3 regions of the Massilia forsythiae genome follow, and region 3 is predicted to be linked to each of the others. Evidence: predicted binding sites of a transcription regulator. Region 3 holds the regulator's gene; each other region holds the start of a gene.
What was found. The regulator LexA, encoded in region 3, represses DNA repair genes until DNA is damaged. The targets are predictions, from matches to a motif close to ACTGTATNNNNATACAGT.
Positions count from the first base shown of each region.

Region 1: a site for LexA is predicted at 2,217-2,234, ahead of HH212_RS14365 (error-prone DNA polymerase). Genes of this name have one in related genera too.
Region 2: a site for LexA is predicted at 1,924-1,941, ahead of HH212_RS17870 (ATP-dependent helicase). Genes of this name have one in related genera too.

Region 1 is NZ_CP051685.1:3,347,588-3,352,935, reverse strand. Features, by position in the region: gene HH212_RS14365 (error-prone DNA polymerase) at 1-2,173, opposite strand, end outside; gene HH212_RS14360 (hypothetical protein) at 2,282-2,665, shown strand; gene HH212_RS14355 (Ig-like domain-containing protein) at 2,809-5,348, opposite strand, start outside.
Region 2 is NZ_CP051685.1:4,199,303-4,204,650, reverse strand. Features, by position in the region: gene HH212_RS17870 (ATP-dependent helicase) at 1-1,900, opposite strand, end outside; gene HH212_RS17865 (hypothetical protein) at 2,366-2,596, opposite strand; gene HH212_RS17860 (hypothetical protein) at 2,812-2,988, shown strand; gene HH212_RS17855 (DUF4380 domain-containing protein) at 3,007-4,110, opposite strand; gene fghA (S-formylglutathione hydrolase) at 4,301-5,143, shown strand.
Region 3 is NZ_CP051685.1:3,461,652-3,466,999, reverse strand. Features, by position in the region: gene HH212_RS14845 (replicative DNA helicase) at 1-180, opposite strand, end outside; gene rplI (50S ribosomal protein L9) at 454-906, opposite strand; gene rpsR (30S ribosomal protein S18) at 941-1,231, opposite strand; gene priB (primosomal replication protein N) at 1,281-1,571, opposite strand; gene rpsF (30S ribosomal protein S6) at 1,594-1,983, opposite strand; gene lexA (transcriptional repressor LexA) at 2,233-2,898, shown strand; gene HH212_RS14815 (SEL1-like repeat protein) at 3,067-3,792, opposite strand; gene HH212_RS14810 (cystathionine gamma-synthase family protein) at 3,931-5,172, opposite strand; gene purF (amidophosphoribosyltransferase) at 5,303-5,348, opposite strand, start outside.

The DNA of each region.
Region 1 (5,348 bases), 110 kb from region 3:
CGATGCGCTCGTGGTATTGCTGCAGCCCGCCCTTGCGCTTCCAGGCCGCCATCGCGCGCCGCAGCTGGTCGGCCTCGCCCGGCGTGAAGCCGGCCGCCAGGATCGCCACCTGCATCACCTGTTCCTGGAAGATCGGCACGCCCAGCGTGCGCGCCAGCGCCTTTTCCATGTCCGGGCTCGGGTAGACCACGCGCTCCTTGCCCTCGCGCCGCTTCAGGTACGGGTGCACCATGCCGCCCTGGATCGGCCCCGGGCGCACCACCGCCACCTCGATCACCAGGTCGTAGAAGCGGCGCGGCTTCATCCGCGGCAGCATGCTCATCTGCGCGCGCGACTCGATCTGGAACACGCCCACCGTGTCGGCCGCGCAGATCATGTCGTAGGTCGGCTTGTCGTCGTGCGGGATGTCCTGCATCTCGAACACGGCGCCGTGGCGCCGGCCGACCAGGTCGAAGCCGCGGCGCAGCATCGACAGCATGCCCAGCGCCAGCACGTCGACCTTCATCAGGCCGAGTTCTTCGAGGTCGTCCTTGTCCCACTGGATCACGCTGCGCTCCAGCATGGTGGCGTTCTCGATCGGTACCAGGCGCGACAACTGCCCGCGCGCCATCACGAAGCCGCCCGGATGCTGCGACAGGTGGCGCGGAAAACCGAGCAGGCGCTGCGCCAGCGACGCCCATTGCTGCGACAGCGGCGCGGCGGGATCGAGGCCGCTGTCGGCCAGCCGGTTCAGCAAGTCGGCCTTGCCGTCGAACCAGTGGTGCTGCTTGCACACCTTGTCGACGATGGCCAGGTCGACGCCCAGCGCGCGCCCGCTGTCGCGCAGCGCGCTTTTCGGACGGTAGCTGATCACCACCGCCGCCAGCGCCGCGCGCGTGCGCCCGTACTTGCGGTAGATGTACTGGATGATCTCTTCGCGGCGCTGGTGCTCGAAGTCGACGTCGATGTCGGGCGGCTCGTTGCGCTCCTTCGAGATGAAGCGCTCGAACAGCAGGCTGGCGCGCGCCGGATCGACCTCGGTGATGCCGAGGCAGTAGCACACCGCCGAATTGGCGGCCGAGCCGCGCCCCTGGCACAGGATGCCGAGCGAGCGCGCATGGCGCACGATGTCGTACACGGTGAGGAAGTAGTGCTCGTAGCGCATCTCGGCGATCAGGGACAATTCGTGCTCGATCTGCCCCTGCACCTGCGCCGGAATGCCGTCGCGGAAGCGCCGGTGCGCGCCGATATACGTTTCGCTGCGCAGGTAGCTGGCCGCCGAATGGCCGGGCGGGACCACCTCGTCCGGATACTCGTAGCGCAGTTCGTCCAGCGAAAAGCTGCACAGGGCGGCGATGCGCAGCGTCTCGCGCAAGGCGGCGCGCGGATAGATGTTGGCCAGGCGCACGCGCGAGCGCAGGTGCTGCTCGGCGTTCGGCGCCAATTGGTAACCGCATTCGGCCACCGGCTTGCCGATGCGGATCGCGCTCATCGTGTCCTGCAGCGGCTTGCGCGAGCGCACGTGCATCACGACGTGGCCGAGTGCGACGATCGGCAGGCCGTGCTGCCAGCCGACCTCCTCCACCGCCGCCCGGTGCGCGTCGTCGAAGGCGCGGTGCAGCAGGGTCAACCCGAGCCAGGCGCGCCCGGCGAACACGCGCGCCAGCCAGGCCGCCTGGGCGTGCAGGCGGTCGATGGCGGCGGCTTCGTGGCCGGGATACGCCGGCAGCAGGATCGCCAGGCAATCCGGCATGCCCGTCAAATGCGCCAGCGCCGGCGGCGGCGCTTCTAGGTCGGCCGGGTGCAGCAGGTAGCTGCCCTTTTCGCTGCGCGTGCGGCCCAGCGTGATCAGTTCGGATAGGTTGCCGTAGCCGTTGCGGTTTTGCGCCAGCAGAATCAGCGACAGCGCATGGTGGCCGGTCTCGTCGGCGAGGTGGAAATGGGCGCCGACGATCAGCGGCAGGCCGGCGCGCTTGGCCTCGCCGTGCGCGCGCACCACGCCGGCCAGCGAACACTCGTCGGTCAGCGCCAGCGCCTGGTAGCCCAGCTGCAGCGCGCGCGCCACCAGTTCTTCCGCATGCGAGACGCCCTGCAGGAACGAGAAGTTCGACAGGCAGAACAGCTCCGCATAGTCGGGCAGGCCCATGTGCAGGCCGGTGGACGAATCCAGCGAGGATGGCGGCGGTGAATGCATCGATCGGGGGCGCTGGGCGCTACAATAGGGTCGAACAGGAAATACTGTATAAAAACACAGTATAGCCGATGAACCCGATGGAACGTTGCGAAATACACATTACGAAACATGCCTATCCATGCCATGACCTGCTTCGGCGCCGGTGCCGGCGCCGGCAACCCGGTGCTGGTGATCGAGGACGGGCCGCTCGACCCGGCCGAACGCCAGGCGCTGGCGCGCGAACGCAATACCACCTGCGTGTTCATCGGCGGCGCTGCTGCGCGCGCCGGCATCGGTCGTCACGTCGACGCCGCGGGTGGCGTCGGTCGGCAGTCCCAAGCTGCTGGTCGAAGTGGCGGACGTGGACACGCTGTACGGCCTCGCGCCGGACCTGGACGCGATCGCGGCCTGGTGCTCCATCAAGGGCGTGCCGGCGGACGCGATTGCCTGATCCGTACCCGCCTGGAGGAAGGCGCGGTGCTGGTGGGTGGAACGGTGATGGAGAAACCGTAAAGTCGGACAAATTTGCCGTGGTGAGACGTACGGCAGTCTCTACCGATTGCAGCCGTATCGTGGATCGGCGCCGCATCCTTCCGGATGCGGCGCCGTTTTTCACCAGGCCGGCATTCCCGAAGAATGCCGCTTGCCGGCCCAGTTTACACGCTGAAGTCCCAGTCGGTCGCCGCGCGCTGGTGCCCCACCATCTCCACCGATTGCACCATGGCGGTGGCCACCGTTTCCAGGCTGGCGCCATGGGCCATCTGGCCGGTCCAGTAGGCCAGGCCGCCGCTGTCCGGCGCACGGTTGAACAGCGCCTGGTACAACAGGGCCACGTCGTGCCCGGCGTTGCCGTTGAAACTGTCGTTGGTGGCGGCCACGCGCTCGCTCGACCCGATCATGTCCAGCGCCATCGCGCCCCAGCTGGCGCCGCCCTGGTGCACGTCGGCCCAGTACGCGAAGCCGCCCAGGTCGGCCTGGCGGCCGAACATGGTCTGGTACATGCCCGCCAGCGTGGTCAGGTCGGGGGCGTTCTGCACCGTGACGCTGGCGTCGCTGAACTGCAGCTGCTCGACGTTGACCACGAGCGCCTTGGCGTCCGGCGCGGCCTTGCTGCTGACCACCAGGTAGCCGTTGTGCGATTCGACGTTGAAGTCGGCGCGGGCGCCGTCGAAGGTGGCGGCATCGGTGCCCTGGCCGCCGTGCAGCAGCGTGACGCCGGTGGCCGGCACCGCCGCCGCATGGGCCTGGCCCGCGGACGGGTCGGCAGCCGGGTTGGCAGATGAGGTGGCCGTGGCCTTCGGCAGGCCGAAGCTCAAGGTATCGTTGCCTGCGCCGGCGAACACCATGCCCGACCCGGTCGCCTCCACCGTGAAGTGCTGGGCCGCGGCGTCGCCGCTGAGCACCGGCGCGCCGCTCTGCGCCACCACGCTGGCGCTGCCGATGACGGCCGCGAAGTTCACCCCCTGCAGCGCCAGCGTGGTGCCGGCGGCGACGCCGCCGGCATCGATCACCAGCGCCACGTGCTGGCCGGCCGGCGCGCCGGCGCCGCTCAGCGTCAGCGTGCCGCTCGCCCCGGCCGTGCTGACCGGAGTCACGGTCTCGACCAGCAGCGAGCCTTCCGACGCCAGCGTGGCCAGGTAGGTCTTGCCGTTGCCGGTCAGGTGGCCCTGGTCGGCGGCGTCGTGGCCGGGGGTGGCGGCCATGATCGCGCTGATCAGGTGCTCCAGCCCGTTGGCGACCGCCACGTTGGCCCCGCTCGCATTCAAGCCGTAGCCCGGCGCCAGCTGCGCCACCAGCAGGCTGGCGCCGTTGCTGGTGGCCAGCGGGATGTCGGCCACGCCGGCCTGGCCGCTGCTCTCGGCGCGGTCGGCGGTGACGATCGGGACCTGCACCGCGGTGCCGCTGGCGCCGCCCGGCAGGGTGACGGCCTGCGTCGTCACCTGCACGCCGTCGACCAGCGTGCTTGGCGGCGTCGTGACCGCCGGCGCGTCGATGCGCAGCGTGAACACCGCGCTCGCCGCCGAGGCGTTGCCGGCTTCGTCCACCTGGGTGGCGCTGATCGCGTGCGTGCCGAGTGCCAGGCCGGTGGCGGCGATGCTCCACTTGCCGTCGGGGTCCGCGGTCGCGCTACCGAGCAGCTTGCCGCTGCCGGTATCGACCAGCTTCACCAGCGCGAACGGCTCGGCGCTGCCCTCGAACACCGGATTGGCGTTTTCGGTGATGCCGTCGCCCAGGGTGCCGGTGTCGCTGGACGCCTTGAGCGTGGGTGCGGCCGGCGCGCCCGGCGCCTTGCTGTCGATGGTCACTTCGAAGCCGGCGCCGGCGCCCGACACGTTGCCGGCGCCGTCGACCTGGCGCGCGCTGACGACGTGCTTGCCTTCGGCCAGCGTGGTGGAAGCGATGCTCCACTTGCCGTCGGCGCCGGCCTGCGCCGTGCCGAGCACGGTGAGGCCGTCGCTGTCGTACAGCGTCACCTGCGCCAGCGCCTCGGCGGTGCCGGTGAAGACCGGCTTGGTCACGCTGGTGATGCCGTCGCCGACGGTGCCGCTGTCGCTGGCGGCGTCCAGGCGCGGCGCCGCCACGCCTGCCGGGATCGTGCTGTCGATCGTCAATGACAGCGGTGCGCCGGCGGCGGAGACGTTGCCGGCGGCATCGGCCTGGCGCGCGCTGAGCGTATGGACGCCGTCGCCCAGCGTGCTGCTGGCGATGCGCCAGGTGCCGTGGGAATCGGCGATGGCGTTGCCCAGCACGGTGACGCCGTCGCTGTCGTATAGCGTGACGCTGTTGTACGGATCGGCCTTGCCGGTGATGAGCGGCGCATTGTTGGCGGTGATGCCGTCGCCGGCGGTGCCGCTGTCGCTGCCGGGATCGAGCACCGGCGCCGAGGGTGCGCCCGGCGCCCGGGTATCGACATGCAGCGGCGGCATGCTGGCTGCCGCACCGCCGTTGCCGGCGGCGTCGGCATAGGCGCCGGCGGCCACCGTGATGCCGGCCAAGCCGTCGTCGACGCCGGCGGCCGGGGTGAAGGTGGCCACGCGCACCAGGCCGCTGCCCGACAGCGCCGACAGGGTGCCGCCGCTGACGGCGAGGCTGCCGGCCTGGCCGTCCCAGGCGAACGACGCGCCCGGATCCTCGCTGAAGGTGAAGGTGATGGTCGCCGTCTCGCCCACCTTCAGCTGCGCCCGGTCGCTGGTGA
Region 2 (5,348 bases), 740 kb from region 3:
GTTCCCTGGCGCGCGTCATGGCCACGTACAACAGGCGCCGCTCTTCCTCGATGTCGTCGGCGCTGCCGGTCGACATGTCGGACGGAATGCAGCCGTCGACCGCGTTCAGCACCGTCACCGACTTCCATTCCTGTCCCTTGGCCGAGTGGATGGTGGACAGGATCAGGTAATCCTCGTCCAGCAGCGGCGGTCCGGCGCGGTCGCTGGTGGCGTCCGGCGGATCCAGCGTCAGTTCGGTGAGGAAGGATTCGCGCGAGCCATGGCCGCCGGCCAGCTGCACCAGCTGGTCGAGGTCGGCGGCGCGCACCGGGGCGTCGTCGTACAGCCGCTCCAGGTGCGGCAGGTACCAGTCCCTGGCCAGCTCGGCGTCCAGCGGCCAGCGCAGGCCGGGCGCGCGCAGGGTGCGGAACAGCGCGGCGAACGCGTCCCAGTCGGTCTGTGCGCGCGGCGGCGGCGCGAATGCGTCCACCGCGGCGCAGGCATCGGCCGCCTGCCCCACCGCTTCCAGCAGGCGCGCCGCCGTGGCCTGGCCGATGCCCGGCACCAGCTGGGCCGCGCGGAACCCGGCCAGGCGTCCGCTCGGATTCTGGGCGAAGCGCAGCAGCGCCAGCAAGTCCTTGACGTGCGCCGCTTCCAGGAATTTCAGGCCGCCGAACTTCACGAACGGCACGTTGCGGCGTACCAGCTCCAGCTCCAGCGCCGCGCTGTGGCTGGCGGCGCGGAACAGCACCGCCTGCTGGATCAGCTTGACGCCTTCCTCGCGCAAAGCCAGCACGCGGTTGCAGACCCAGCGCGCCTGCTCGGCCTCGTCCGGAATCAGGATCAATTGCGGCCTGGCGCTGGAGACGCGGTCGGTCCACAGTGTCTTGGCATGGCGCTCCAGCGCCGCCGCGATCACGGCGTTGGAGGCGTCCAGGATCGGCTGGGTCGAGCGGTAGTTGCGCTCCAGCGTGACGGTGCAGGCCGGGCGCGAGAACTGCTGCGGAAAATCCAGGATGTTGCGCACCGTGGCGCCGCGGAACGAATAGATCGACTGGGCATCGTCGCCCACCGCCATCACGCCGCGGCCGTCCGGCTTCATGCCCCGGACGATGGCGGCCTGCAGGCGGTTGGTGTCCTGGTATTCGTCGACCAGCACGTGGTCGAACAGCGCGCCCAGTTCGGGGCCGAGCTCGGGGTCGGCCGCCATCTCGGCCCAGAACAGCAGCAGGTCGTCGTAGTCGAGCACGTTCTGTTCCTGCTTGGCGTCGACGTAGGCGCCGAACAGGCGCTTGAGTTGCGCTTCCCATTCGCTGCACCAGGGAAAGGTCGATTGCAACACCCGCTCCAGCGGTTCGCGGCTGTTCACCACGCGCGAATAGATCGCCAGGCAGGTGCCCTTCAGCGGAAAGCGCTTCTGGCCGCCGGCGGCGCCCAGTCCGATCTCGTGGCGCACCATGCCCATCAGGTCCTCGGCGTCGCCGCGGTCGTGGATGGTGAACGAGGGTTCCAGGCCGATGCGCCCGGCATACTCGCGCAGCAGGCGTGCGCCGATGGCGTGGAAAGTGCCGGCCCATGGCAGGCCGGCCATCGGCTGGCTCGACCCGTGCCGGCCGGACAGGCCCAGCACGCGCTGCAGCACGCCGGCGGCGCGCTGCCCCATCTCGTTGGCGGCGCGCCGCGAAAAGGTCAGCAGCAGGATGCGCTGCGGGTCGGCGCCGGACTGGATCAGGCGCGCCACGCGGTGCGCCAGGGTGCTGGTCTTGCCCGAGCCGGCGCCGGCCACCACCAGCAGCGGGCGCGGCGCGGCGGCGCCGATGTCGTGCTCGACGGCGGCGCGCTGCTGGGGATTGAGTTCGGCGAACGGATCGCGCGCCGTCGAGGCGGCGGGTGCGTGGGCAGGTGCGGGAGCGGCAGGCATGGCTATCCGGATGGGTTATCCGGACTGTACATGCATCCAGTCGCGGGCTGCAAGCCCGGAAGACGATATCGCCTGAAGCTGTATCGAAAAGACATCGATGCAATACGCAAGCGATATACGTTAACCAATGGATCGTACGGGACCGCCATTTCCACAGGCATTGATCAGATATCCACAAAAACTGTGTATAACACTGTGGAAAAGCACCCCCTTGACACGCCGGAAGCAAGCAGCAATGCGGCTTTCAACAAATTGCACGTTGCGCGTGCACATGCCGAGACGCGAAAAATCAATGAGTTACGATGTCAAGTAGCGCACAAATCAAATAAATATGCAAGATGCAAACTGGAAATTTTTGTGTATAACAACTACCTGAAAACTGTTGTTGTCGGATAAACGGCTGCGCCATCCACGCAGCGATCGCCGCAACCCGTTCATACCGGCATGCTTCCCGGCTTGCGCGAATCAGACGCTCCACGAGCGCCTGCGCCCCGGCTCCGTCAACACCCGCTCGATCACCTCGTTGCTCACCTCCTGGGACCGCATGTACTTGATGGCCGACATGGTATTGCTGCGCTGTTGCAAGGCAATGCCGAGATCGACGATGTCTTTTTGGCGCGCATCGCGCCGCTGGTACGAAATGGCAAGCTCGCTGCCGGTTTGCTCGAGGCTGTCTGCGGATTGATCTGGATTCATCGTGACTCCTGTTGGACATGGCGGAAGGTGGATGGCGGGCTTGACCCCTAACGAGTATTTGCCAGCATTTGCCAAAGTCAAGCTTATTTTTACAAGCCCATATGAAATCGTCATGACATGCCGGCGCATCCGCCGGGCTGGCCGACCGGCGCGTGCGCTGCGTCCGCCCGGGTGCGTCTAGAATGACTCCGTCATCCATTTCCAGCGAGGTATCCATGAACACGACTTTCAATCCGGACCTGAAACCGGGCGACGAGGCGGAACCCGGCACGCCAGGCGCAGCCGAAGACTTGTGCGACGGCTGCGGCGGCACCGGCAAGTTGGCGGATGGCAAGAAATGTCCGGAATGCGAGGGCACCGGCCGCGTGATGCGCGGCATCGGCGGCGGCTGAGCCGGCGCCGGGGCTTTCCTAGCGCGCGGCGCCGATGCCCGCCAGGCCGAGCGCCTGCGCCTGGGCGCGCAGGAAATCGAGATGCGCCGCGCGCGTGTCCGGCCCGTCGTAGGGAAGCAGCGTCCACGTCTCGGCGGCGGCCATGCGTGCGCCCGGCGCCAGTTGCCGGTAAGGCGCGTGCACTTCCATTTCCAGCAAACCGTTGCCCGGGTCGTCCGCGGCATAGTCGTTGTACAGCTCGACCTGGCCCTGGTCGGGATGGATCGCGGCCCGCGGCTGCAGTGCGAACTGGATCACCAGCGCCATGCCGTCGCGGAAGCCGGCCATCCACCCGCCGGACGGCTGCAGCAGCAGCTTGCCGTTGCGGCGTCCGGCCTTGCGCGCAATGACGCCCGCTTCCGTGCCGCCCGCTTCCGGCACCGCCATATCGATCGACAACACGCCATCCGCGAGCGTCCACGCCAGCGGCACGATGTCCGCTCCGCGTTCGATGGCGTGCTGGGCGACATCCTCGCGGCGCGCCACCGGCACGTACACGCGCGTATCGCCATGGACGCGCGTGTTGAACCAGATATCCCAGGCCACGCCGGCACGGCGCCGGTTGACGGCGTCCACTTCCAGCCGCAGGCTGTTCGGCCTGCCCGGCACCAGGTTGTAGCGTTTGTCCAGCTGCAAGCCATTGACCGGGCTGGCGGGACTGGCCAGCGCGATCCCGGCGCGGTCGCTCCGCACGACCGTGTAGCGCGCCAGGCTCAGGTACGGGTCCGGCGGCCACTCGGCGCCGGCGGCGGCGCGCCCCGGATTGGCGTCCTGGTGCGACCACCATTGCTTCTGCGGCCCGATCCAGACTTCATGGCCGAGGTAGCCGACGTTCCCCGTGTCCGCATCGACCCTGGCGCCCGGGTCGCCGGCGGCGGTGTCGATCTTGAGGAAATTGGCCTTGCCGGCGAGGGCGAACGACAGCAGGCGTCCGCCGATGGCATCCGTGATGCTTGCCCGCACCGTGCCATTGTCCAGCGCATGGGTCGTGAGCGGCGCGGAAACGGGTGCGGGCCGGGCGCCGGCCGTGGCCGAGATGGGCGCAAGGGCCAGCAGCAGCGCGGCGATGGATGTTTTCGTCATGAATGATGCGTCCGGTTAATGCGCGATGTGCCAGCTTAACAAAAAACCCTGCGCGGAAGAACGGCGGCGCCCGGCAACCGGTATTGCGGCGGTCCGGCGGTCCGGCGGTCCGGCGGCACGGCTGACGGCCGGCCTATGGCGGCAGCGGCGCCGACGAGGCATACTTGTGACTTTGTTACGGGAGTCTTCCATGCTCGAATTGCTCAGCGAACATGCCTGCTTCGGCGGCGTCCAGCGCTTCTACAAGACCGACTCGGCCGCAGTAAAGCTGCCGATGCGCTTTTCGGTCTACCTGCCGCCCGGCTTCGAGGGCCAGCGCCTGCCGGTGCTGTTCTACCTGGCCGGCCTGACCTGCACCGAAGAAACCTTCATGACCAAGGCCGGCGCCCAGCGCGTGGCCGCCGAACAGGGCCTGATCCTGGTGGCGCCGGACACCAGTCCGCGCGGCGCCGCCGTGCCGGGCGAAACCGACAGCTGGGACTTCGGCGCGGGCGCCGGCTTCTATGTCGACGCCACCGAGGAACCGTGGGCGCGCCACTACCGCATGTACAGCCACATCCTGGAACTGCGCGAACTGGTGCTGGCCGAATTGCCGGCCGACCCGGCGCGCGTCGGCATCTTCGGCCATTCGATGGGCGGCCACGGGGCCCTGATGCTGGCGCTGCGCAACCCGGACCTGTTCCGTTCGGTATCCGCCTTCGCCCCGATCGCCGCGCCGATGCGTTGTCCGTGGGGGCACAAGGCGTTCGGCGGCTACCTCGGCGCCGACCGGGCCGCGTGGCGCGAGTACGACGCCACCGAACTGATGGCACGCCACCAGACGGCGCCGTTCCCGGCCGGCATCCTGATCGACCAGGGACTGGCCGACAAGTTCCTGGCCGAGCAGTTGTATCCCGACGCCTTCGAGGAAGCCTGCCGCGCCGCCGGCCAGCCGCTCGAACTGCGCCGCCATGCGGGCTACGACCACGGTTACTACTTTATCCAGACCTTCGTCGAGGATCACCTGCGTTTCCACCGGCGCCAGCTGGGCTGAGGCAGCCGGCATGAAAGGCGCCGGGGCGCGAGGGTGCCCCGGCGCCCGCATGCATCGCCGTACAGGCGAACAATTCCCGTCTCTTTCCGATCCGCTGGCATGCGTCAAGCCTGTGCCGGATTAGTCCGCTCGCCGCGCGCGCACGCTTGCGCCCTCCCGGAGCCCGTCCTATAACGGATGTCTGGACGCCGCACGGCGCCGTTGC
Region 3 (5,348 bases):
CATCTGTTCGAAGATGATCCGGTGGTCGTAGCGGTAGAAATCCTCCGCATGCATGAAGTCGGCGATGCGGTCCCACGCCGCATTATCGCGCAGTAGGCCGCCGATGACGGACTGTTCTGCTTCGATGGAATGCGGGGGAATGCGGAGCGACTCGATCTGCGGGTCTGCTGGGGTGTTCATGGCCGGCATTATACCCGTTAGACACCGGCCGCTGAAAAGATTGGTGAGTTTCTAAAAATAAAAACGACGTTTTTTGCGTACCAAAAACGACGCTTTTCGACGACTTCAAATGCGTCGTCCCCGCGAAGGCGGGGACCCATGCTGAACACCGGAACTCGTTACATCGGACACACCAGGGTGTATTCGACAGCGAGACTTCGGTTACTCGGCATGGGTCCCCGCCTGCGCGGGGACGACGGCATCAGTTGCGAGACTGATGGAACGACGATTTATTTAGGCTGCTTCGCCGACGACGGCGATGGTGACGTCAACCACGACGTCGGTGTGCAGCGCGACGGCAACCGGGTGCTCGCCGGTGGTCTTCAGCGGGCCGGCCGGCATGCGCACTTGCGCCTTTTCGACGGCGAAACCTTGCTTGCTCAGGGCTTCGGCGATGTCGAAGTTGGTCACGGAACCGAACAGGCGGCCGTCGACGCCGGCCTTCTGGGCGATGGTGACGGTCATGCCGTTCAGCTTCTCGCCCTGGGCTTGCGAAGCGGACAGCTTCTCGGCGGCGGCCTTTTCCAGCTCGGCGCGCTTGACTTCGAACTCGGCCACGGCCGATTGGGTGGCGCGGCGGGCCATTTTTTGCGGGATCAGGAAGTTACGCGCGTAACCGTCCTTGACCTTGACCACGTCGCCCAGGTTACCGACGTTGACGACTTTTTCCAGCAGGATGACTTGCATATTATTCTCCAGGTTCTCTGACTGCGTACCGCGATTAAGCGTTGTGCAGATCGGTGTACGGCAGCAGGGCCAGGTAACGCGCGCGCTTGATCGCGGTGTCGACTTGACGCTGGTAGTGCGCCTTGGTGCCGGTCAGGCGTGCCGGCATGATCTTGCCGTTTTCCTGGACGAAGTCCTTCAGGGTGTCGACGTCCTTGTAGTCCACCTGTTCCACGCCGGCGGCGGTGAAGCGGCAGAACTTCTTGCGCTTGAACAGCGGGTTCTGCTGTTTGCGCTTCAGTTTTTCTTTTGCTTTGTTTTTGTCGAACTTTTTACCGAATGCCATTTTTGGCTCCTGTATCTATATAAACGTGCGCGCTTGGATCTTGGATCGGCTAGGCGGCACTGAAATCAATGATATGAAACACCAGGGCTTTGCTGTGACGGCTTTTCCTGGCCAGGAATCCCGTGAAGCGGTGCACTGCGCCGAGTTCGGCGTGGGCGAAGCGGCCCGAAATCTCGCCCGCGGCGACCGCGGTGATCTCGAACTCGACCTGCCTCTGCACACCCGCTTCCATCTGCTGCGACCCGTGCTGCAGGATCGCGCCGACGATCGGAATGCCGGCCGGGGTATAGCGCAGGGTGTCGCGTTCCGTGATGCTGGCAACCAGCGACAGCTCGTTCACCCCGTGCGCGTCGGCCCGTTACTCAGGCAGCGGCAGCGGCGGCCGGCGCGGCCGACTGCTCGGCGCGATGGGTCTTGGCTGCGTCTTCGCGCTGGACCGACTTCATCATCGGCGACGGCGCGGTCTCGGCCTTCTTCATCTTCACGGTCAGGTGACGCAGCACGGCATCATTGAATTTGAATGCGGTTTCCAGCTCGACCAGGGTCTCGTTGTCGCACTCGATGTTCATGCAGATGTAGTGCGCCTTCGGCAGCTTCTGGATCTGGTAAGCCATTTGACGGCGGCCCCAGTCTTCGACGCGGTGGATCTGGCCGCCGCGCGAGGTGACCGTGGTCTTGTAGCGTTCGATCATCGCCGGGACCTGCTCGCTCTGGTCCGGGTGGACGATAAACACGATTTCATAATGACGCATGCAACACTCCTTGAGGACGTTTAAACAAATGCCCACCTCGGCGTCAAGACGAGTGTGGGAAGGGAAAGCCCGCTATTATAACTGCAAAAAGTCAACCGCTCAATCGCTTTATCGTTCGTGATAAGCCCGCTTTTTACCGCTTCCTTGCTGCGACTGCGCAAAAAAGATGCGCCAATTGTGTAATTTCCCTTGCACGCCACGCCATACTGTACAAAAATACAGTCTGTCCTCATACCCACTCGCACCCCCATGCTTAAGCTCACCGCACGGCAAGAACAGATCCTCAACCTGATCAAGGAAGCCATCGACAACACCGGCTTCCCGCCGACCCGCGCCGAAATCGCGCAAGAGCTTGGCTTCCGCTCGGCCAACGCCGCCGAGGAACACCTGCAAGCCCTTGCGCGCAAAGGCGCGATCGAAATTTCTCCCGGCACCTCGCGCGGCATCCGCCTGCTCGGCGGCACGCCGCCGTCGGCCGTGCCGGCGGTATCCGCGCCGATCCCGCTGCCGGCCATTCCGCCGGCGCTGCTGATGGCACTGCCGCTGGTCGGCCGCGTCGCCGCGGGCTCGCCGATCCTGGCCCAGGAACACGTCGAAGCCACCTATTCCGTCGACCCGGCCATGTTCTCGGCCAAGCCGGACTTCCTGCTGAAGGTGCGCGGCTGGTCGATGCGCGATGCCGGCATCTGCGACGGCGATTTCCTGGCCGTCAAGAAGGTCGACAGCGCCAAGAACGGCCAGATCGTGGTGGCCCGCATCGGCGAGGAAGTCACCGTCAAGCGCTACCGCCAGAATGGTCCGACCATCGAGCTGCTGCCGGAAAATCCGGAGTTCCCGGTGATTACGGTGGATCCGAATACGGACGAGTTCGTGCTGGAAGGTTTGGCGGTGGGACTGCTGCGTTCGTGGCATTGATCCACGCTGCTCTTCGCCATTGAAGCGATAGCGGGCAACACAGCACGTCGTCCCCGCGCAGGCGGGGACCCATGCTGAGCTACCATCATTGGCGATGTATGGGTCCCCGCCTGCGCGGGGACGACGTTCATACGCATCGCATGATTGTTACCAGCGGCGCATCAAACCTCACTTCCGCTCCTCCTTCTCCGGCGGCGGCGCATTCTTGACCATCTCGTTGTGCTCGTTGACGTAGGCTTCGGTCGCCGTGCGCCATGCCGTGAAATCCGCCACCACCAGCTTGCCGCCGACCTGCGTGTCTTCCGAGATCCGCTGTCCCACGTCCGCCAGGTGCGCCGTCGCCTTGTCCATCTCGTCCTTGGTCAGCAGCTTGGCGATGTCGTCCGGGATGCGCTTGGTCAGCGGCATCGAACCGTTCAGGTACTGGACGAAACGGTTGTGGCAGGCCTGCCAGGCCTGCATGCGCGCGCTGTAGCGGTCGATTTCCTCGTTGATCTTGGACATCGCCGGGAAGCGCGGCGCCGGGCAGCGGTATTCGTCGGTGCGCAGGTCCGAGCCGTCATACTTGACGATCCAGTAATCGAGGTCGGCGCGGCGCGCGGCGCGCTGCTTCATCAGGTCGAGCGAGGCGATCGCCACCGCGTTGCCCTTGGCAGCCGCCTTGCCGAACCAGAGCGATGCCTGGGCCATGTCGACGCTGCCCGCTTCGCCGTAGAAATACATTTCGCCCAGGTGCTGCTGGGCCGTCACGTTGCCGGCATTCGCCAGCTTGGTGTACTTCTGCAGCGCTTGCGGATAGGCTTTCTTGGCGAACAGGGCATCGGCGTCGGCCAGCTCGTCGGCCAGCGCCGCGTCGGTGAACAGCAGCGCGGCGCACAACAGGGCAATTTTCATGGGCGGAATGGCGTAAGGTGGCGCGGACGGCAATGGAAACGATGCCACGATCATAACCCGGGCGGGGCCACGGCTCAACCGGCAAGCGCCGCCGCAGCGGCCGCTTTACCGGATTTTACGAAACCGGCGCTGCGGGATTCAGCCCTGCAGGGCGTTGCCGAAATCGGCCAGCAGGTCGTCGGTATCCTCGATGCCGACCGACACCCGGATCAGGGATTCGGCGATGCCCATGCTGGCGCGGCGCTCCGCCCCCATCTCGAAGAAGATCGTGTGCGCCACCGGGATCACCAGCGTGCGCGTGTCGCCCAGGTTGCTGGCCGGGATCGCCACCTGCAGGCGGTTCAGGTAGTCGAAGCAGTCGATGCCGTCCTTCAGCTCGAACGAGAACAGCGAACCGTAACTGCGGAACAGCGCGCCGCACAGCGCGTGCTGCGGGTGCGATGCCAGGCCCGGGTAGTGCACGGCCGCGACGCGCTCATCGGCTTCCAGCATCGTCGCCAGCGCCAGCGCGTTGGCGCAGGTGCGCTCCATGCGCAGCGCCAGCGTCTCGGCGCCGACCGCGATGTGGTGCGCCGCTTCCGGCCCGAGCGAGGCGCCGAAGTCGCGCAGCGACTTGGCGCGCAGCTGCGCCATGCCCTGGGCGGCCGGCGCCAGGCGGCGGAAATTCGGGGCGATGTTGGGGAAGGCGCTCCAGTCGAACAGGCCGGTGTCGGTCAGGGCGCCGCCCAGCGCCATGCCGTGCCCGCCGATCGACTTGGTCAGCGAATTGACCACCAGGCCGGCGCCCACCGCCTTGGGACGGAACAAATACGGCGTGGTCATGGTGTTGTCGACCACGTACAGGATGCCGCGCGCGCGGCACAGCGCGCCGATGCGCGCCAGGTCGGCCACCTGGGTGCGTGGGTTGGCGACGGTCTCGACGAACACCAGCCGCGTGTTGTCCTTCAGCGCCGCTTCGACGTTGGCGACGTCGGTGGCGTCGACGAAGTCGACCTCGGTGCCCTGCCCCGCCACCGTGTTCCACAGGCTGTTGGTGTTGCCGAACAGGAACGCGGACGACACCACGTGGTCGCCCTCGCGCAGCAGCGCCTGCGCCAGCGCGCCGATGGCGGCCATGCCGGTGCCGAAGCACAGCGTGGCGGTGCCGTCTTCCATCTTGGTGATCTTGTCTTCCAGCGCCGCCACCGTCGGGTTGCCCTGGCGGCCGTAGCGGAAGCCGGGTTCCTTGCCCTGGAAGACCGAGGCCAGCTGGCGCGCGTCGGTGTAGCCGAAGGCGACCGAGGTGTGGATCGGCTTGTGCAGCGAGTGTTGTTCGATCGGCTTGCGGCGATCATTGTGCAGGATGGTGGTGGTGAAGCCGTAATTCGCTTGTTCGGTCATGGTAAGTAGTGTGGGCGGGTTCCCCGTCCACGCGGTGATTGTTGACGGCGAAATCATCCGGTTACGACGACGGCGCCGATATCGATCGAATCGGCATGGGTCCCCGCGTTCGCGGGGACGACGGCGCCGTTTACTCCGCGGCGACCGGCGGATTCAGGTTCAACTGGGTGCGCACC